3 regions of the Micromonospora sp. Llam0 genome follow, and region 3 is predicted to be linked to each of the others. Evidence: riboswitches for the same ligand, from Rfam matches in the RefSeq annotation. Region 3 holds a riboswitch; each other region holds the start of a gene.
What was found. Region 3 has a riboswitch for cobalamin ahead of EDC02_RS22580 (ribonucleoside-diphosphate reductase subunit alpha). Riboswitches for the same ligand answer to the same signal wherever they lie in the genome.
Positions count from the first base shown of each region.

Region 1: it holds a riboswitch for cobalamin, as region 3 does, so the genes downstream of both, EDC02_RS11730 (LPXTG cell wall anchor domain-containing protein) here and EDC02_RS22580 (ribonucleoside-diphosphate reductase subunit alpha) in region 3, are expected to answer to the same signal.
Region 2: it holds a riboswitch for cobalamin, as region 3 does, so the genes downstream of both, metE (5-methyltetrahydropteroyltriglutamate--homocysteine S-methyltransferase) here and EDC02_RS22580 (ribonucleoside-diphosphate reductase subunit alpha) in region 3, are expected to answer to the same signal.

Region 1 is NZ_RJJY01000001.1:2,626,373-2,632,891, forward strand. It holds gene EDC02_RS11715 (DUF5134 domain-containing protein) at 1-355, opposite strand, end outside; gene EDC02_RS11720 (hypothetical protein) at 638-1,114, opposite strand; gene EDC02_RS11725 (prenyltransferase/squalene oxidase repeat-containing protein) at 1,133-2,191, opposite strand; cobalamin riboswitch at 2,276-2,393, opposite strand; cobalamin riboswitch at 2,570-2,725, shown strand; gene EDC02_RS11730 (LPXTG cell wall anchor domain-containing protein) at 2,819-4,267, shown strand; gene EDC02_RS11735 (hypothetical protein) at 4,264-5,229, shown strand; gene EDC02_RS11740 (energy-coupling factor transporter transmembrane component T) at 5,230-6,387, shown strand; gene EDC02_RS11745 (ABC transporter ATP-binding protein) at 6,384-6,519, shown strand, end outside.
Region 2 is NZ_RJJY01000001.1:2,638,421-2,644,939, forward strand. It holds gene def (peptide deformylase) at 1-297, shown strand, start outside; gene tsaD (tRNA (adenosine(37)-N6)-threonylcarbamoyltransferase complex transferase subunit TsaD) at 301-1,353, shown strand; gene metE (5-methyltetrahydropteroyltriglutamate--homocysteine S-methyltransferase) at 1,496-3,733, opposite strand; cobalamin riboswitch at 3,849-4,064, opposite strand; gene EDC02_RS11775 (transposase) at 4,243-4,545, shown strand; gene EDC02_RS11785 (hypothetical protein) at 5,054-5,239, shown strand; gene EDC02_RS42345 (DUF5984 family protein) at 5,232-5,435, shown strand; gene EDC02_RS40205 (DUF5984 family protein) at 5,485-5,991, shown strand; partial or broken gene EDC02_RS42790 (IS3 family transposase) at 6,021-6,191, opposite strand; gene EDC02_RS40210 (transposase) at 6,461-6,519, opposite strand, start outside.
Region 3 is NZ_RJJY01000001.1:5,185,131-5,191,649, forward strand. It holds gene EDC02_RS22570 (aspartate aminotransferase family protein) at 1-792, shown strand, start outside; gene EDC02_RS22575 (ribonucleotide-diphosphate reductase subunit beta) at 824-1,801, opposite strand; gene EDC02_RS22580 (ribonucleoside-diphosphate reductase subunit alpha) at 1,897-4,272, opposite strand; cobalamin riboswitch at 4,413-4,623, opposite strand; gene EDC02_RS22585 (hypothetical protein) at 4,718-5,302, shown strand; gene EDC02_RS22590 (ROK family protein) at 5,280-5,897, opposite strand; gene EDC02_RS41800 (hypothetical protein) at 5,909-6,298, opposite strand.

The DNA.
Region 1 (6,519 bases), 2.6 Mb from region 3:
TCCACCACAGGGTCGACACCCCGAGACAACTGGCGAAGAGGATCGTGACTACCGTCGAGGTTCCACTCGTGGTGTGGTGCGCATGCGCCGCCGTCCCGTGGGTGCCGTGGCCAGGTGAGACATGTACGCCGAGGAACATCCAGGCCATCGCCGCCATGGCGACCCCCTGGTTGACCTGCCCGAAACGCACCCGGGCCGGCTCCTCATGACTGTGTAACGCCATGAGTATGAACCACAGTGTGGCGAGGACGAACCCGGCTGCCTGCAGACCCCACAGGTCACCGGCGTCTAGACCCCACAGCATGACGATCATGCTCACGCTCATCGCCAGATGGGCGGCGTCGCCGACCCACATCCGCCACCGGCCGCCGTGTCCCGACCCACCGACGTGGGCCAGGCACCGCCACAGACAGTACGTCCCAACGACGATGAGCGGCTGTGAGCAGCCACCGAACGGCGGTCGAGGGGACCACCAGCACCTCCCACAAGCCCGCCGGTCGAGCGTGGCCCGCTGCGGCCGTGAAGTCGACCACGGTGCCAGGCGCCGACAGCGCGACGCCGGGCGCACGTCATCCGATCGGCGCGGCGATCAACGACAGCTTCAGGGGCCGATTCATGTCGTCGCCGCGCCGAGCGATCAGGGTGGGGTGATCGAGGGCGCCTGGCCGGAGCCGAACCGCCAGCCCTCGACCGTGCCGATCGCCGGGTTGTAGCTGCTGGCGCCGAGGGTGCTGTAGGTCCAGGTGCCGCCCGGGGTGGCATGCCAGTATGACCAGTAGGCGCTGGTTGGTGGTGTGTTGACGCAGGGTTCGGCCGCAGGCGTAGGCAGGCCGTCGATGCGGCAGATGAAGGCGAGTCCCCAACGCAGGGTGCCGGTGGGGGTGAAGCCGGTGCCCTGCAGGGCGGCGAGGCCGGTGGGCGGGTCGCCGAGGTAGCAGTTGGTCTGCACGCCGAGGCCGAAGGCGGTGAAGTCGACGACGACGGTGACGCCGGTGCCGGGTGTGCAGGCGGCAGCATGCGCCGGGCGGGTCAGTGGGTCGACCGCGACCAGTCCTGCTGCCAGCACGACGATCGCGGCGAGTGCCGCCACACGACGGCGGATCAGTGTTGTCATCATTCCTCCGTGGGCTAGCTACGCGGGACTGAACGGCTGGGCGCAGGCCAGCGTCGGCGCGTCCGGTCGGGAGCCGTTGGCAGACAGGGTGACCAGGCTGGCCGCGGCCAGGCCGGGTACGGCCTGCGCGGTGGCGCGGGGTGCGGTGGCGGGGTCGAATCCGGTGGTGGTGTAGGCAATCGCGCCCCGGTCAGCAATGGCACCGGTGCAGCCGACCTGCAGGCTCAGCAGGAACTGACGGGCCTGCCACCAGGCCAGCACCCGGCCGGTCGCCACCAGCGCCTGGGCGGCCAGGCCGGTGCTGTTGGCGTTGGCGACCCCGCCGGCGGTGAACGAGCCGTCGGTGGACTGCACGGAGATCAGCCACTGCGCGGCCGTCTGGGCCTTGTGCCATTCGCCGGCCGCGATCAGTGCCTGGATCGCCATCGCGGTGGCGTCGACGTCGCTGGTGCAGGTGGCCTGGGCCAACTGGAGCGGGAACCCGGCGTCCGGACACTGGCTGGCGGCCAGGAACGATATGGCCTGCGCTGGTGCGCCGCCGGCCCGGTCCAGGGCAATGACGGCGAACGACTGGCTGAACATGTTGCTGTAGTCGCCGAACACGGACTGGTCGGAAAACCGGCCGGAGGGTGCCATCAGCCCGGTGAGCCGGGTCAGCAGATCGACACCACCGAACGAGGTGGGGTCGAGGCCACGGACCTGCACGCCGAGCGCGAGCTTGGCGGTGGCGCCGGCGTACGCCTCGGTGCCGTCGCCGATGTAGCCGGTGATCACCGCTGGTTCGGCGAGCCAGGTGATCGCGTTGGTCGCGTAGCTGTCGGCTTCCTTGGCTGCGGCGAAAGTGAAGATCGCGTCGATGGTGAGGCCCTGATCGGGGTAGGCGACGCCACCGAAGACGACTTCGAAGCGTTCTCCGTCGACCATCTGCCGGGCGAGCCAGCCAGCGGCGGCGTCGACGCGGTTGTGGGTCTGCGGTGGAGTGGCTGCGGCCGGCGCGGCCGCGGTCACGGTCAACGCGAGAGCGGCGAGTACACCGGTGGTGACGAGTCGGAGACGGTGACGGCGGTGGGTGGCCATCGGGCGGCGCCTTTCCGGCCCATACGTCGAGGCGACCCAGGCGACCCGGGTGGCTCCGACCCGTGGGCCACGACGGGTGGAAATCCTCAGCAGCAGTACGTCGACGGGTATTCGGGCTCGCGGCGTCGTGTTCGCCGCCTACCGTTGCGGGCCAGCGCCGGCTTCCGACCGGACTTCCCCCATCGACGCACAGGTACAGAACTGCTGCGGATAGTGTGGGCACGACTCCTCTCGGCCGTCAACGCTTCGGCCTTGATCAGGCCGGTGGCTGCGGCGGCCATACTCGGCACAGTGGTTGTCAACCGCTGAGCAGATCCGCTATTCGACCCGATCGGCCGCCATCCGTGACGTCCGGTGAGGACGCCCGCGGTTGCTGATCTGACATACTCGGTAGCAGCTCGTCACAACTGAATGTGCTCCCAGGCGGGGGAAGCCGGTGCGAGGCCGGCGCTGACCCGCAGCCGTATGCGCGCTGGTGTGCCCGTCAGCACCGGTACGCGAGCCGGATTGCCCGACTGTGGAGTGAGCGGCTCAACACGTCGTGGTCTACGGATCGAGCCCGGATCGGCCATGGTCGCGTGCGACCGGCGGATGCGGTTTCGGTCACCGCTCCGAAAGGTCTCCACCATGGTTCGTGGCTTCATCAGCCGGATTCTGCCGGCGCTTGCCGCCCTCACGGTGGTCGCCGCCAGTGCCGGGGTCGTTCTCAACCGTCCCGCCGGGTCTCCTGCGCTGCGGTTGGCCGCCACCCCCGCGGCGGCGCAGGCCGGCTCGCACTGGATTTCCGGTCAGCTGGTCGACGGCGGCCTGCCGGGCTTCGTCGGCAGTGACTGGGGACTGACGATCGACGCGCTCTTCGCGCTGCGGGCCACCGGTGCCGAACAGGCCGCCGTTGCCGCCATCGTCGAGGCGCTCACGGCCAACGCCGACGGCTACGCCGTCATCCGTACCGATATGGGCGATTTTGTCACCGGCGGATCGACGGCGAAGGTGCTCCTGGCCGCCGTCGCAGCCGGTGTCGACCCGACCGATTTCGGCGGCCACGACTGGCGTCAGCGCACACTGGACCTGATCTACGGTGCCGACCAGGGCACCAAGGCGGGCTGGCTCTACGACCGTAACCTCGACACCACCGCCGGGTCGAACCTGTTCGGTCAGTCGCTGGCCGTCATCGGGCTGGCCCGCTCCGGCGGCGTACCGCAGACCGCGGTCGACTTTCTCGTCAAGCAGCAGTGCCCAGGTGGCGGCTTCCGCCTCTATCCCAACGCGGCCGGCACCTCATGCTCGGCGGATCCGGTCACGGAGCAGAGCATGGAGGTGGACGCCACGGCGATGGCGGTGCAGGCTCTGCTGGCAGCCGCCGACGCCGGAGCGAGCGGCACCGCCGAGCCGGCGGCGGCCGCCACGTCGTGGCTGCTGTCAGCGCAGGCGGCTGACGGCTCCTTCAACGGCTCCGGTTTCACCGACTACCCCAACACCAACAGCACCGGTCTGGCTGGGCAGGCACTGGCCGCCGCTGGCGAGCACACCGCCGCCGGACAGGCCGCCGGGTTCGTCGCCGCGCAACAGATCACCACCGCCAACGCCGGCGCGGCCTCGGCACACGTCGGCGCGATCGCATACACCCCGGACGCGCTCGCCACAGCCGTCACCGACGGAATCGGCGAGTTCGAACTGGACCAGTGGCGCCGGGCCACCGCCCAGGCGGTCCTCGGCTTGGCACAGGTGCCGCTGGGTCGGATCGGGATCGGCGACCCGGCACCCACCCCGACCTTGACGCCGACACCGAGCCCCGCCGCGACGCCCACCCCGAGCGCCACGCCGAGTCCCACCCCGACACCCACCAGCAGCCCGGGCACACCGTCGCCGACGCCCACCTCGACGGCCACCTCCAGCCCGACCCCGATCCCGAGCCCGATCCCGTCCGTCACACCGGCCACGACGCCACCACCGAGTGGACGCCTGCCCACCACCGGTGCCCCGGTCGCCGCCTACGGTCTACTCGGCGGCGCGACGATCATCGCCGGGGTGGGCCTGCTCCTGGTGGCCCGCCGACGACGGGAAACACCGCAATGACGACCGGCACAGGAGCCGGAGTGGACAGCGCGGCGAGCCACCCAGCCTGGTCGATCCGTGCGGCGCAACTGCTCACCGCCGTGGTTGTCGCCGCCGGTGCCGCCTTGGCGCCGGTCGACCCGGCCATAGCAGCCGGCCGGGCCGGCTACTGCCCGGACGGCAACGGAGTCACCGTCATCGTCGACTTTCAGGAACTGGGTGGGCCGACGATCATCCGGTGCGCCGTCGGCGACCAGGCCACCGGCCACGCGGCGCTGAAGAACGCCGGCATTTCGATCACCGGCACCACCCGCTGGGGCGAATCATTCATCTGCCGGATCGAAGGCAGACCGACCGCCGCCGAGGAACCATGCATCGACACGCCCCCGGCGAGCGCGTACTGGTCCTACTGGCACGCCTCCGACGGCGGGCCCTGGACATATAGCCAGCGTGGCGTGCTGGCGCGCAAGCCTCCGCTGGGCAGTTTCGAGGGCTGGTCGTTCGCCAAGAACCGGACCGCGTCGACCAGCCCGCCGCCCCGCATCGCCCCGGTACGTCCCGCGCCACCGCCGCCGCCACCGCCCACCCCACCGCCGGCGACGCCGCAGCTGCCCAGGGCAACACCCCCGACCGACCCGCAACCGCCTACAGGTCCAGCACCGCCAGGCGGGGCACCCACCCGTCAACCACCGGCCACCTCGCCCGCAGACGCACCGACGTCAGTTCCGTCGTCTCCGGACCCGACCACCGCAGGCACCCCTGACGTTTCGACCGCACCGTCGACCAGCCCTGCGGGTGAGGTTTCCGCGCCGGTGGACAGTGGAGACTCTGCTGCCCGGGCCGAGGCGTGGACCGGGGACGTCAACCGGACGTCCGCCCAGCGCACCGGGGTGCCGGTCATGACAGTGCTCGGTGCCGGCCTGCTGCTCGTGGTCACCGTCGCCGCGGTGGTCACCGCGCGCCGCCGTCGCCGGAACGGATAGATGCCGACGTCACGCGCCCGGGTGCCCCGGGCGGTGCACCCGGGCGCCTGGTGGCTCTGGGCGCTCGGGCTGGCCACCGCCGCCACCCGTACCACAAATCCGCTGCTGCTCGCGCTGATCATCGGAGTGGCCGGTTACGTGGTCGCCGCCCGCCGCACGGACGCGCCGTGGGCCCTCGGTTTCCGGCTCTACCTGTGGCTCGGCGCGATCATCGTGTGCTCCCGGATCCTGTTCCGGGTCGTCTTCGGCGGCGGTCAGGGCGACCATGTCCTGTTCACCCTGCCGCAGATCCCGTTGCCGGAGTGGGCTGCCGGGATCCGGCTACTCGGGCCAGTCGCCCTGGAACAGGTCCTCGGTGGCGGGTACGACGGGCTGCGGCTGGCCGCGATGGTGATCTGCCTCGGCGCGGCCAACGCGCTGGCCAACCCGAAACGGCTGCTGCGGGCTGTGCCCAGCGCGCTCTACGAGGTCGGGACCGCCGTCGTGGTGGCGCTGTCCGTCGCGCCGCAACTGGTGGAGAGCGTGCTGCGGGTACGCCGGGCCCGACGGTTACGCGGCGCACGCCGCAGTGGGATGCGCGCACTGCGTGGCATCGTCATCCCGGTGCTCGCCGACGCCCTCGACCGGTCGCTGGCCCTCGCCGCCGCGATGGACTCCCGCGGTTACGGCCGCCGCGGACCCCAGCCCGGCTCGGTGCACGCGCTGACCGGTGCGCTGGTGATCGGCGGTCTGTGCGGGGTCTGCGTCGGGATGTACGGGCTGATGGACGCCTCCACCCCCCGTTATCTGGGACTGCCGATGCTGGCCGCCGGGGTCGGCGTCGCCGCCGCAGGGCTGGTGGTCAGTGGTCGTCGGGTGCTGCGCAGCACCTACCGCCCGGACCGGTTCGGCGGCGCCGAACTGCTGGTCGCGGCCTGCGGACTGGTCACGGCTGCCGGGCTCTACCTGACCACCCGGGTCGACCCGGCCGACCTCTACCCGTCGCTGAACCCGCTGGAATGGCCGCAGATCGCGCCGCTACCGGCCGCCGCGATCCTGATCGCCGCACTGCCCGCCTGGCTGGCACCGCCGCCACCGGCTGACACCGACGCAGTCGCCGCGCCGGCTGACACCGACGTGCCGGGCGGGCGTGAGCAGAAGGAGGCAGTGCACGGATGATCGAGTTCGACGCAGTCACCGTCACCTACTCGAGGGCGGCGGCACCCGCGCTGGTCGACGCGACGCTGACCATCGCCGAGGGCGAGCTGTGTCTGGTAGCCGGCCGTACCGGATCCGGAAAGTCCACTCTGC
Region 2 (6,519 bases), 2.5 Mb from region 3:
CTACCGGAACAGCGGGAGTTGATCACCGACGTCGAAGGATGCCTGTCCGTACCCGGCCAGCACGCCGACCTGGTCCGCTGTGCCACCGCCACCGTCACCGGGTTCGACGTACGCGGAACGGAGATCCGGCTCGACGGCACCGGCACCCTGGCCCGGTGCTTCCAGCACGAGGTCGACCATCTCGATGGCCTCGTCTACGTCGACCGGCTCCCGGCCAAACTTCGCAGGAGGATCATCACCGCCAGCGCCGAGCATCCCGGCGTAGGCGCAGGCGTCAACGCGACCCCGGACCGCTGACCGATGCCCATCGTCCTCGGCATCGAGACCTCCTGCGACGAGACCGGCGTCGGCATAGTCGCCGACGGGGTCCTCCTCGGCGACGCCCTCGCCACCAGTATGGACGAACACGCCCGCTTCGGGGGGATCGTCCCCGAGGTCGCCGCCCGCGCCCACCTGCACGCCATCACCCCGATGGTCCGCCACGCCCTCGACCACGCCGGCATCAACATCGGCGAAATCGACGCCGTCGCCGCCACCGCTGGCCCCGGCCTCGCCACCGCAGTGCAGGTCGGCCTCGCCGCTGGCAAGGCCTACGCGCTCAGTCTCGGCGTACCGCTCTACGGCGTCCACCACCTCGCCGGCCACGCCGCCGTCGACGTCCTCGAACACGGTCCCCTGCCCGCCCGCAGCGTCGCGTTGATCGTCTCCGGCGGGCACACCTCCCTCCTACTGGTCGGCGACCTCGCGACCGAGCCGGTCATCCACCTCGGCGACACCGTCGACGACGCCGCGGGAGAGGCGTTCGACAAGGTCGCCCGCCTCCTCGGACTGCCCTACCCCGGGGGTCCCGCCATCGACCGGGTCGCCCGCGACGGCAACCCCGACACGGTCGCCTTCCCCCGTCCCATGACCGGACCGGCCGACCCGCCCTACCAGTTCTCCTTCTCCGGCCTCAAGACCGCAGTAGCCCGCTGGGTCGAGAAACACCGCGAACACCCCCTGCCGGTAGCTGACATCGCCGCGTCCTTCCAGGAGGCCGTAGCTGACACCCTCACCCGCAAGGCCCTGACTGCCTGCCGGGACCACCAGGTCGACACGCTTCTGCTCGTCGGTGGCGTCGCCGCGAACAGCCGCGTCCGCGCCCTCGCCGAACACCGTTGCGCAGCCGCCGGCGTCCGGCTCCGCGTGCCCTCGGTACGGCTCTGCACCGACAACGGCGCCATGATCGCAGCACTCGGTGACCTGCTCGTGCGTGCCGGCGTCACCCCCGACCGGCTCAATCTTGGCGCCAACCCGTCCGCCGTCCTGGACGGCGCGCTCCTGTACGGACACCGCCAGAAGCGAGCACCGTGAGCAGTCCGGCGTAGCGTGATTCCATGTCTTGTAGATCAGCGCCCGCCGAATCCGTAGGCCAGGCGACACGCACCGTTCATGGCCTACCCCGGGTCCGGCCCGGGCGGACACCTACGTGGTGTCCGCCCAGGCGCCAGCCTCGTCAGTTCCCGCGCAGCTGCGCAGCGGCGACGACCAGATGCCGCAGCGACGCCTCGACCTCAGCGTAACCACGGGTCTTCAGACCACAGTCCGGGTTGACCCACAACCGCCCGGCCGGTACGGCCGCAACTGCCCTACGGAGGGCCTCGACCACCTCGTCGCGGGAGGGCACCCGGGGCGAATGTATGTCCCACACCCCGGGGCCGACACCGCGCCGGTAGCCGATCGCAGCCAGATCGTCGAGGATCTCCATCTTCGAGCGTGACGCCTCGATGCTGGTCACATCGGCGTCCAGCGCATCGATCGCGGCGATGACCTCACCGAACTCCGAGTAGCACAGGTGGGTGTGGATCTGAGTATCATCGGCGACGCCGCTCGTCGCCAGCCGGAACGCGCCGACCGCCCAGTCCAGGTACGCCTGCTGGCCGGCCCTACGCAGCGGCAGGGTCTCCCGCAGGGCTGGTTCGTCGACCTGGATCACCCGGATTCCGGCCGCCTCCAGATCCCGGCATTCGTCGCGCAGGGCGAGCGCAACCTGGTCGGCGGTGTCGGCCAGCGGCTGGTCGGTACGGACGAACGACCAGGCCAGGATGGTCACCGGGCCGGTCAGCATGCCCTTGACCGGCCGCTTGGTGAGGGACTGGGCGTAGGTGGACCAGTCGACCGTCATCGGGGCCTTGCGGGCCACGTCGCCATGGATGATCGGCGGGCGGACACAACGGGAGCCGTAGGACTGGACCCAACCATGCTCCGTGGCCGCAAAACCGTCCAGCTGTTCACCGAAGTACTGCACCATGTCGTTACGTTCCGGTTCGCCGTGCACCAGCACATCCAGGCCCAGCTTCTCCTGCAGTCGGATGACGTGTTCGACCTCAGCGCGCATCCGCTCGACATAGCCGTCGTGGTCGAGCCGACCAGCCCGGTACGCGGCGCGGGCCCGACGCAACTCGTCGGTCTGCGGGAACGACCCGATCGTGGTCGTCGGCAACTCCGGAAGCCCCAGCCGCTGCTGCTGCGCGGCCGCCCGATCCGGATAGTCGCCACGCAGGCGGTCGGCGGGGCCGAGGGCTGCCAGCCGGGCACGCACGTCGCCGCGCCGCCACCCGACCGAAGCGACCGGCAGAGGTGGGGGCAGTTGCGCGATGCCGTCGCGCAGCGCCCTGCCGAGCAGGACCACCTCATCGACCTTCTGCCGGGCGAACGCCAGCCGGGCGGACAGCTCCGGGTCGAGCCCGCCTTCGACCGCGAGGTCGACCGGGACGTGCAGCAGCGAACAGGAGGTGGCGACGGCGACATGGTCGGCCAGCCCGGCAACGTTCGCTCCGACAGCGACGGCGGCCTGCAGGTCCGTACGCCAAATGTTGCGGCCGTCCACCAGCCCGGCGACGATCGTCCGGCCGCGTAGCGGCCCGGCTGCGGCGAGCCGATTCATACTTGCCGGCCCGGCCACCAGGTCCAGGCCAATCGCCTCCACCGCCGTGTCCAGCAACGCGGGCAGGGCGTCACCGAGTTCACCGAAGTAGGTGGCTACGAAGATCCTCGGCCGCTGAGTGACCTCCGCGAGGCGGGCGTAGGCGCCGCGCAGGGCGTCAATCTCGGCCGGGGTGCGGTCGGCGACGTAGGCCGGCTCGTCCAACTGCACCCAGGCCACCCCTGCAGCCGCCAGCGCGGCGAGGATATCGACGTACACCTCGACCAGCTCGTCCAGCCGGGAGAACGGGTCGTCGCCCTTGGCCAGCAGCAGGAACGTGGCCGGCCCGACGAACACCGGTCGAGTGGTGATACCCAGCTCACGGGCTTCGGCGTACTCACCCAACGCCTTCGCCGGGCTCGGACGGAAGACGAGGCCCGGGTCGATCTCCGGCACCAGGTAGTGGTAGTTCGTGTCGAACCACTTCGTCAGCTCCAACGCCGGCTCGACGTCGGCCCCGCGCGCCATCGCGAAGTAGGTGTCCAACTCGCCGAGCCCAAGCCGGGCGAACCGGCCAGGGATCGCACCAACGGCGACAGCGGTGTCGAGCACGTGATCGTAGTAGGAGAACGTGTTCGACGGAATCGCGTCGAGCCGGGCGTCGGCCAACGTCCGCCAGACCTCGGACCGCAGCTCAGCGGCGGTCCTCTCCAATTCCTCGGCGCCGATGCCGCCCGCCCAGTAGGCCTCGAGGACCTTCTTCAGCTCACGGTCGGCGCCGATGCGCGGATAGCCGAGCACAGTGCTCTGCCCGAATGCGGTAGTCACCAATGGGTCCTTCCCTCGAAGTGCCCGGCGGACACGGGAGGGGAGGAAGGCAGGGTACGGCGAGGTACCAGCTTCCGCCCTGGCCCTCCCGAGGAGCCGCCGGCGGCGCACACCGTGCGGCGTGCGCAGTGCTGGCAGGTCTTCGGACTCGTGGGCGTGACACGTCGGTCGCCTACTGGCCGTCGCTTCCCAGACCTTACGGTCCAGTGCTTCGTTGACGGCGGTCGTTCCCACTCACCGCTGCGGGGCAGTCCCGGTCTCACACCGGGTTCCCTCTTACGACGCCCCACCCAACCTACGGACGGGACGAACCAACACCGTCCGCCATCGTACGGGCCGTACCGTCGCGCCAGTGTCCGCCGCACGGGACACCGCAGAATTTCGATGCCCGGTCGACGAATCTGGGATGCCCACCTGGGGCCATACGGTCTTGGGCCTGACCCGGTTTGACGGACATCCCAGGTCAGAGGGGCTGTGTGCTCCTCGGGAGGATGTTCATCATGGAAGGCATGGGCAAGAAACCACGCCGGCCGCGCAGAGCGTTCACGCCGGAGTTCAAGGCGGAGATCGTCGAGGTGTGCCGGCGGGGTGACCGGACGATGGCGCAGGTCGCGAGGGACTTCGACCTGACCGAGACCGCGGTACGCGAGTGGGTCAGGCAGGCAGACCTCGACAACGGCACCCGGTCGGACGGGTTGACCAGCGAGGAACGCGACGAGTTGGCGCGGCTGCGGCGGGAGAACCGCCGGCTCCGCGAGGACGTCGACATCCTCAGACGGGCCACGGCTTTCTTCGTGTTAATGCCAGGCTGATCGATGTCCGGCGGGGTTCGCTCGTTTCTTCGTTGCCCCGGCCCGCGCGGCTGGTGGCTTGTCCTGATGTGCGGCCCCGTCGGACACCGCGCCGGGCGGGGAGTGGCTTGATAGGAGCCTGCGAACGCTCGATTGAGGCATGCCCCCTCGTCCGGCTCGTGGACCTGCCCCCTGTCTGCGGTGAGGAGCCGGCATGACCGTGATCGGAACCGACGCCCACAAACGCACCCTACGCTGGTCGCAGTTGACGACCTTGGCCGCAAGCTAGGTGAACGGACCATCGCCGCCACGGACGAGGGCCATCTCCAGGCACTGGAGTGGTCCGCCCGATGGACCCAGGTGACCTTCGCCGTCGAGGACTGCCGGCATATGACCCGCCGGCCGGAACGTGACCTGCTGCGCGCCGGGCAGCGGGTGGTGCGGGTGCATACCCGGCTGATGGCAGCTGCGCGTAGTCGCCGCAGCACACGGGCATCGCAGCATCGTGCTCGGTGCGTGGGGGTGCGGGGTGTTTCGCAACGATCCCGCGACCGTGGCCGACGCGTTCGCCCAAGCCTTGGACGCGGTCGCTCACTTCGATCACGTGGTGTTCGCCATCCGCGACAACCTGCCCGGAACACCGGTCCGCGCGGCGTTCGCCGAACGTTTCAGCCCAACGGCCGGCGAGCGGACCAGCGGCGACCCTTGTGGCTGACCACCGCCCGGTACGCCAGACACAACCGGCAATCCGCTTCCAGTTCCAGCTACGCCCGCTGGACCAGGTGCACCCCTGGGGTCGGGACAAACAGACGCTGCACTGGTTCGGACTCACCGAAGGCTGGTACTGGCTCGACCTCAACGGACATCAGCTGCTGCGCTACTCCGCCGAGACGGTACGCCGACGGCCATGACGATCCGCCGTACGCCGACTACTACGTCGTACGGCTCTGGGAAGACCTGCTGCAGCTACTCCCTACGATTCTGGAACCGATGCCCGCCGACCTGCTGCCCTTCATCGAAGCGGACGCCACGACCTGGACCGCCCGAGACGACGAATCCGATGCAGACACCACGGCCGAGGAGTGGTGCGGCGATCACTACCTGGACTTCGGCTACCTACGTAACGCCCCGAAGGTGCGCTGCTGGCGCACGATCAGCACCGACGACGACACAGTGACAATCGACTGGTGGAACCAGCGCCTCGACCCGGACGACGACATCGTCTTCACCGGCCCAGTACGGGGACGGATCGCTTTCTGCACTCAGCAGTTCACCGACGCGGTGCGCGATCTGGATCGCCAGCTGATGGTTGCCATGGACAAGCAGGTCAGTGAGTTGGAGCGGCGCGGTTCTCTGCCCGGCGTCGAACTGGATCTGGTCGCGTTGCGCAACGAGCACCGCCAGCGCACCACCTGGCTCGCCCACGCCCTGGACCGGACGCCAGCGACGAGCCAGCCGGTGACGTAGCGGGAGTAGATGTCGATGACGACGTAACACCGGTACCAGACGCCTTTGACAGGTCCCTTCAACGCGGTGATGTCCCAGGACCACACCTGACCGGGTCCGGTCGCGACCAGCTCGGGCCGTACCCGGGGTGGGTGGGTCGCCAGTCGGCGTCGTTCCCGGCTCTGCCCCGCCGCGCGGGCGATGCGGTACATCGTGGACATGGAGCAGTGGTAGCGGCCCGCGTCGAGTTCCCGCGCCCACACCTGAGGAATCGCCAGATCGGCGTAGGCAGGCGAGTTCAGCACCGCGAGGACCCGGTCACGTTCGGCCGGGCTCAGCGCCTGCGGCGGCGGGTTCCGGGGCAGCCACGGCCCGTGTCGCGGACCGACCGGGCGCGCCCGCCGGTAGTAGGTCGCCCGCGAGGTCCCGGTCAACGCGCACGCCCGCTGCACCGAGATGTCCGCATCGCGCAACTCGCCGAACACGGCGGTCAGGACCTCCTCGGCGGGTTGTCGTTGTCCGCGCTCTCGGAGAGTTCTTCCAAGAGCG
Region 3 (6,519 bases):
GTCGGCTGCGGGGCGCGGCACGCGGCGGCGCTGGCCGAACTGTGCCGGGCCCGGCCGGTGGCGGCGTTCATCGCCGAGCCGATCGCCGGGGCCGGGCTGGGCGCCTGCGTCCCGCCGGACGACTACTGGCCGGCCGTCGCCGAGGTCTGCCGCCGGTACGGGGTGCTGCTCGTCGCCGACGAGGTGATGACCGGCTTCGGCCGTACCGGCACCTGGTTCGGCGTCGACCACTGGGGGGTACGCCCGGACATCCTGGTCGCGGCGAAGGGCGCCAGTTCGGGCTACTGGCCGCTGGGGCTGGCCGTCGCTTCCGGCCCGGTGCACGACGCGATCGCGCGCACCGGGTTCACCCACGGCTTCACCTACTCGCACCATCTGGTCGGCGCGGCCACCGGCCGGGCGGTGCTGCGGGTGCTGCGCGAGCGGGACCTCGTCGCGGCCGGCCGCCGGGCCGGCGAGTCGCTGCGCCGGGCCCTGCGCCGGGAGCTGGCCGACTCGCCGTACGTCGGGGACGTCCGCGGGCGCGGTCTGCTGGTCGGCGTCGAACTGGTCGCCGACCGGCAGACCGCGCGGCCGTTCCGCCGTACCGCCCGGGTCGCCGAACGAGTGGTCGCCGCCGCCCGGCACGCCGGTCTGCTGCTCTACAGCGGCACCGGCTGCGCCGACGGCGTCGACGGGGACGTGATCCTGCTCGGCCCGCCGCTGGTCGTCTCCGCCGACGAGGTCGAGGAGATCGCGGTCGGCACGGCGGCGGCGATCCGCGCCGTCACCGAGCCGGCCGCAGCGGGGTAGCCGGTCGCGGCGGGCCGGGCGGGGACGCGGGTCAGAAGTCGTCGTCGAAGGTCACCGAGCCGGTCACCCCGACCTGGTACGCCGACACCCGCCGCTCGAAGAAGTTGGACAGCTCCTGCACGTCCTGCAGCTCCATGAAGGCGAACGGATTCTTCGACCCGTACATCGGCTCGATGCCGAGCACCGCGAGCCGCCGGTCGGCGACGTGCTGCAGGTATTCCCGCATGTCGGCCAACGACATCCCGGACACGCCCTGGTCGAGCAGGTCCGCGGCGAACTGCACCTCGCACTCCACCGCCTCGGCCAGCATCTGCCTGACCTGCTGCTCCATTTCGGAGTCGAACAGGTCCGGTTCCTCGGCGCGGACCGTGTCCACCACGTCGAAGGCGAACGCCATGTGCATCGACTCGTCGCGGAACACCCAGTTGGTGCCCGAGGCGAGACCGTGCAGCAGCCCCCGGGACCGCAGGAAGTACACGTACGCGAAGGCGCCGTAGAAGAACAACCCTTCGATGCAGGCGGCGAAGCAGATCAGGTTGAGCAGGAAGGCCCGCCGGTCGGCGCGGGTACGCAGCTCCCGCAGCTCGAAGATGGAATCGATCCACCTGAAGCAGAACTCGGCCTTACGGGCAATCGACGGGATGTTCTCCACCGCCGCGAACGCCGCGAACCGCTCCCGCTCGTCCGGCACGTAGGTGTCCAGCAGGTTCAGGTAGAACTGGACGTGCACCGCCTCCTCGAACAGCTGCCGGGACAGGTAGAGCCGGCCTTCCGGAGAGTTGACGTGCTGGTAGAGGTTGAGCACCAGGTTGTTCGCGACGATGGTGTCGCCGGTGGCGAAGAACGCGACCAGCCGGGACACCAGGTGCTGCTCGGCCGGCGACAGCTTGGCCAGGTCCGGCAGGTCGGAGTGCAGGTCGACCTCCTCCACCGTCCAGGTGTTCTTGATCGCGTCCCGGAACCGGTCGAAGAACTGTGGGTAGCGCATCGGCCGCAGGGTCAGGTCCATGCCGGGGTCGAGCAGCAACTGCCGTCGGCCCGCGCCAGCAGCGTTACTGGTGGCGGCGCTAGTGGTCGCGGAGACGGTGCTGGTTTCGGAGACGGTCACTGGCAGGCCTCACAGGTTTCGGGGTTTTCCAGGTAACAGGCCGACGCCTCGTCGGCGCCGGCCGCGACGACCGGCCCGACGACCGGCCCGACGACCGGCCCGACGACCGGCCCGGCGACCGGCCCGGCGGTCGGCGCGATGCCGACGGTGGCCTGCTGGATCCGGGTCGCCGGACGCGACCGCAGGTAGTAGGTGGTCTTCAGCCCGGACTTCCAGGCGTACAGGTACATCGAGGACAGCTTGCCGATGGTCGGCGCACTGAGGAACAGGTTCAACGACTGCGACTGGTCGACGTACGGGGCGCGGGCGGCGGCCAGGTCGATCAGCGCCCGCTGCGGCAGCTCCCACGCGGTACGGAACAGCTCCCGCACGTCGGCGGGCAGGTCCGTGAGGCCCTGCACCGACCCCTCGGCCCGCTTGATCTGCTCCCGGACCGGTGCCGTCCACAGCCCGCGCGCCTTCAGCTCGCCGACCAGGTACGTGTTGATCTGCAGGAACTCCCCGGACATGGTTTCGCGCTTGAACAGGTTGGACACCTGCGGCTCGATGCATTCGTAGCAGCCGGCGATCGACGCGATCGTGGCGGTCGGCGCGATCGCGACCAGCAGCGAGTTCCGCAGGCCGTGTGCGGCGATCGTCGACCGGAGTCGGGCCCACCGCTCGGGCTGGCCCGGCTCGGCGCCGCACAGGTCCTGGTGCAGCTCGCCCCGGGCGGCCCGGGTCTCGGCGTACGCCGGATGCGGGCCGAACCGTTCGGCGAGCCCGGCGGAGGTTTCCAGCGCGGTCAGGAAGATTTCCTCCTGTACGCGGGTGGACAACTCCCGGGCCGGTACCGAGTCGAACGGCAGCCGCAGCGTGAAGAACGCGTCCTGCAGGCCCATCAGCCCCAGCCCGACCGGACGCCAGCGCGGGTTCGACGCCGCCGCCTGCGCCGCCGGGTAGTAGTTGATGTCGATTACCCGGTCGAGGAACACCACGGCGGTACGGACCGTGGCGCGCAGCTTGTCCCAGTCGACGCCGTCGGCGGTGACGTGCGCGCCGAGGTTGATCGACCCGAGGTTGCACACGGCGGTCTCGGTGTCGCTGTTGACCTCGAGGATCTCGGTGCACAGATTGGACAGGTGGATCGTGTTGCCCGGCTCGCCGGTCTGGTTGGACAGCCGGTTCGCGGCGTCCTTGAACGTCATCCACCCGTTGCCGGTCTGCGCCAGGGTGCGCATCATCCGCCCGTACAGGTCGCGGGCCTTGACCGTCCGGACCGCCTTCTTCTCCGCCGCCCGGTACGCCTCGTCGAACGCCTCGCCGTACAGGTCGGGCAGCTCCGGCGCGTCGGACGGGTCGATCAGCGACCAGTCGGCGTCCGCCTCGACCCGGCGCATGAACTCGTCCGGGATCCAGTTGGCCAGGTTCAGGTTGTGGGTGCGCCGGGCGTCCTCACCGGTGTTGTCCCGCAGCTCCAGGAACTCCTCGACGTCCGGGTGCCACGGCTCCAGGTAGACGCAGGCGGCGCCCTTGCGGCGGCCGCCCTGGTTGACCGCCGCGACCCCGGCGTCGAGGGTCTTGAGGAACGGCACGATGCCGTTCGACCTGCCGTTGGTGCCCCGGATCAGCGCGCCCCGGCCACGGATCCGCGACCAGGAGATGCCGATCCCGCCGGAGAACTTCGACAGCTTCGCCACCTGGTGGTAACGCTCGTAGATCGAGTCGAGCTCGTCGCGCGGCGAGTCGACCAGGAAGCACGACGACATCTGGGTGTGCCGGGTGCCTGAGTTGAACAACGTCGGTGAGCTGGGCAGATAGGCCAGGCTGGAGATCAGCCGGTAGAAGTCGATCGCCTCGGCCGGCGTCTGGGACAGCCCGCACGCCACCCGCAGCAGCCAGTACTGAGGCGTCTCCACCACCAGCCGGGTCTGCGGATGCCGCAGCAGGTAGCGGTCGGCCACCGTTCGCAGCCCGAAGTACTCGAAGCGCAGGTCGCCGTCGACGTCGACGGCGTCGTCGAGTTTGCGGGCGTTGCGGGCGACGAAGGCGGCGGTGTCGTCGCCGATCAGCCCGAGGCCGTGGGCGTATCGGATCGACTGGCTGAAGCTGGCCACCTGCTGGCCGCGGACCTCCTTGTCCACGTAGGCGGCGAGCAGCCGGGCCGCCAGTTTCGAGTACTGCGGTTCCTCGCCGATCAGCTCCGCCGCCGTCTGGATCGACAGTTTGTCCAGCTCGGCGGTTGTCGCCCCGTCGTACAGTCCGCTGATCGTCCGGGTCGCCACCCGCAGCGGGTCGACCTCGTCCAGGTCGGCGACCCAGTGTTCGACCGCCTTGACGATCTTGTTGACGTCCACCGGTTCGGTGTCGCCGTTGCGCTTGCGTACCTGCATCGGTTCCCCTTGTCGTGCCTGTCCACCGGTCGACGGACACGCGGGGAGGACGCCACCGGTCACTCACCTGGCGGTCTGCTCCGCCGGCGTGGACCGGTCGTCGGCGTCGGCCGTCCCGCGCGGCCTTCGACCACCGCACGCGACGCGTGCGGCACGCTGGCAGGTCTTCGGACTCGTGGGCGTCGTGCCGGTGCCTACTGGCCGTCGCTTCCCGGACCCGCCACGGGTCCAGTGCTCGGTGACGGCGGTCGTTCCCACTCACCGCTGCGGGGCAGTCCCGGACTCCCACCGGGTTCCCTCTTGCCTCGACCACCGCCGAGGGGTGGCCGAACCAGCTGCGGGATACACCATATATGGGAGCGAGCCAGAAGACACAACACCAGATACTGTGTTCGGCGTGTCGCGGCGTCGGGTCGCACCGGGTCCGGGGAGGAGGGTCCGTCGGGTGAGAAGCGTGCTATGGGGTCTGTACGGGGCGGTGCTCGGTACCCTGCTCGTCGGCGTCGTCGGGGCGCTCAGCATCCAGGCGACCGGGCTGCGGGCCGGTGCGGTCTTCGACCTGAACAACACCCTCGCCGGTGTCACCTCGCCACGCACCCCGTACCTGGCGATGCTCGGAATCGCGGCGGTGAGCAGCCTGGCCGCATGGGCGCTGACCGCCGGGCCCCGGCGACGGCCCCGACTGTGCCGGGTGGGCCTGGTCGTCGGCTTCGGCGCGTCGACCGTGGCGCTGATTGCCCTTTCGTTCGTCATCGCACCGGCGGACATCGACGCGGGGCGCGAACTGCTGCTGGGCGTCATGCCGGGCTGGCGGGGCTGGATCCACAAAGGGGGCGGCGAGTCCGCCGTACACCTGCTGGTGGCCCTGGCAATCGGATCGTTGTGGCTCTATCCGGACCGACAATCGGCCCGGCCCGCCGCTGCCAGCGGCGGCGGTACGGGCGGACGAGGTGGCGACCCGGCGACCGGCAGACAAGGTGGCGGCGCGGCGGCGGGTGCCGAGACCGTCATCGACCTCGGCCAGCGCTGAACCGGCCAGCGCTGAGCTGGCCGGCAAGCAGCGCGGCGCCGGCCAGCACGGCGGCGTTGCCGAGCCGGGCGGTACGCACCGGCAGCCGGTCGATCCCGGGCAGCGCCGCCGCGTGCAGCGCGGCGCGTACGCCCGCGACGAACCGGTCGCCGAGCCCGACCACACCACCGCCGAGGACGACCACCTCGGGATCGAGCAGGTTGGCGGCGGTGGCCAGCCCGGTGCCCAGCACCCGGGCCGCCAGGTCGGTCACCTCCAGCGCGACCGGATCGCCGTTGGCGGCCGCCGCCGCGACCTCCTCCAGGGGCGGTGCCGCACCGCGACCGGTCCGGGCCGCGTACTCGGCGGCGATCGCCGGGCCGGCCGCGTACGCCTCGACGTGGTCGACCGCGCCGCAACCACAGCGGCGGCCGAGGCGCCGGGCGGCCGGCAGGTGCCCGACGCTGCCGGCGAAGCCGTGCCGGCCCACCACCACGTCGCCGCCGACCACGATGGCGCCGCCGGTACCGGTGCCGGCGGCGACGACGAGCGCGGCGGCGATCTTCGTACCTCCGATGTCGACACCGATGGTGACCGGGTCGCCGGTGCCGGCCATGGTTGCCTCCATCAGTGCTGCCCAGCCAGGCTCGCCGAACTGCCGGCGCTGGCGGCACCGGTCGGGCCGGTCGGGCGTGGAGCGGCCGGGCCGGTCAGGCGTGGAGCGGCCGGGCCGGTCAGGCGTGGAGCGGCCGGGCCGGTCAGGCGTGGAACGGCCGCGGCGAGGCACCGGGTCAACGCGGCCGGGTCGGTGATCGCGGTTCCGACGACCGCCGCGTGCGCGCCTGCGGCGAACGCGGCACGCACCTGGTCGGGGGTGGCGAACCGGCCCTCGGCGACGGTCCGGACCCCGACGGCGGTGAGCGCCTCGACCAGCTCCCAGCGTGGGGTGATCAGGTCGCGGTCGGCGGCCCGCTCCCTGTGCAGCGCGATCACCGGAAGGTCCACGGCGGACTTCACCGCCCGTACGTCGTCGGGGTGGTTGACCCGTACGGCGGCGGCACCGCCAAGGGCGGCGCACTCGGCGAGCCGGGCGATGACCGACGGTACCCGCAGCGGATGCCCCTCGGGGGGCCTGGCAGGAGACCAACAGGCCGCCAGCGATCGCCGCCACCGGCTCGCTCGGCGGGGCCACCGGGTCCTGTTCGGCTCCGCCGACTCGTCCGAGTCCGACTGTCCAC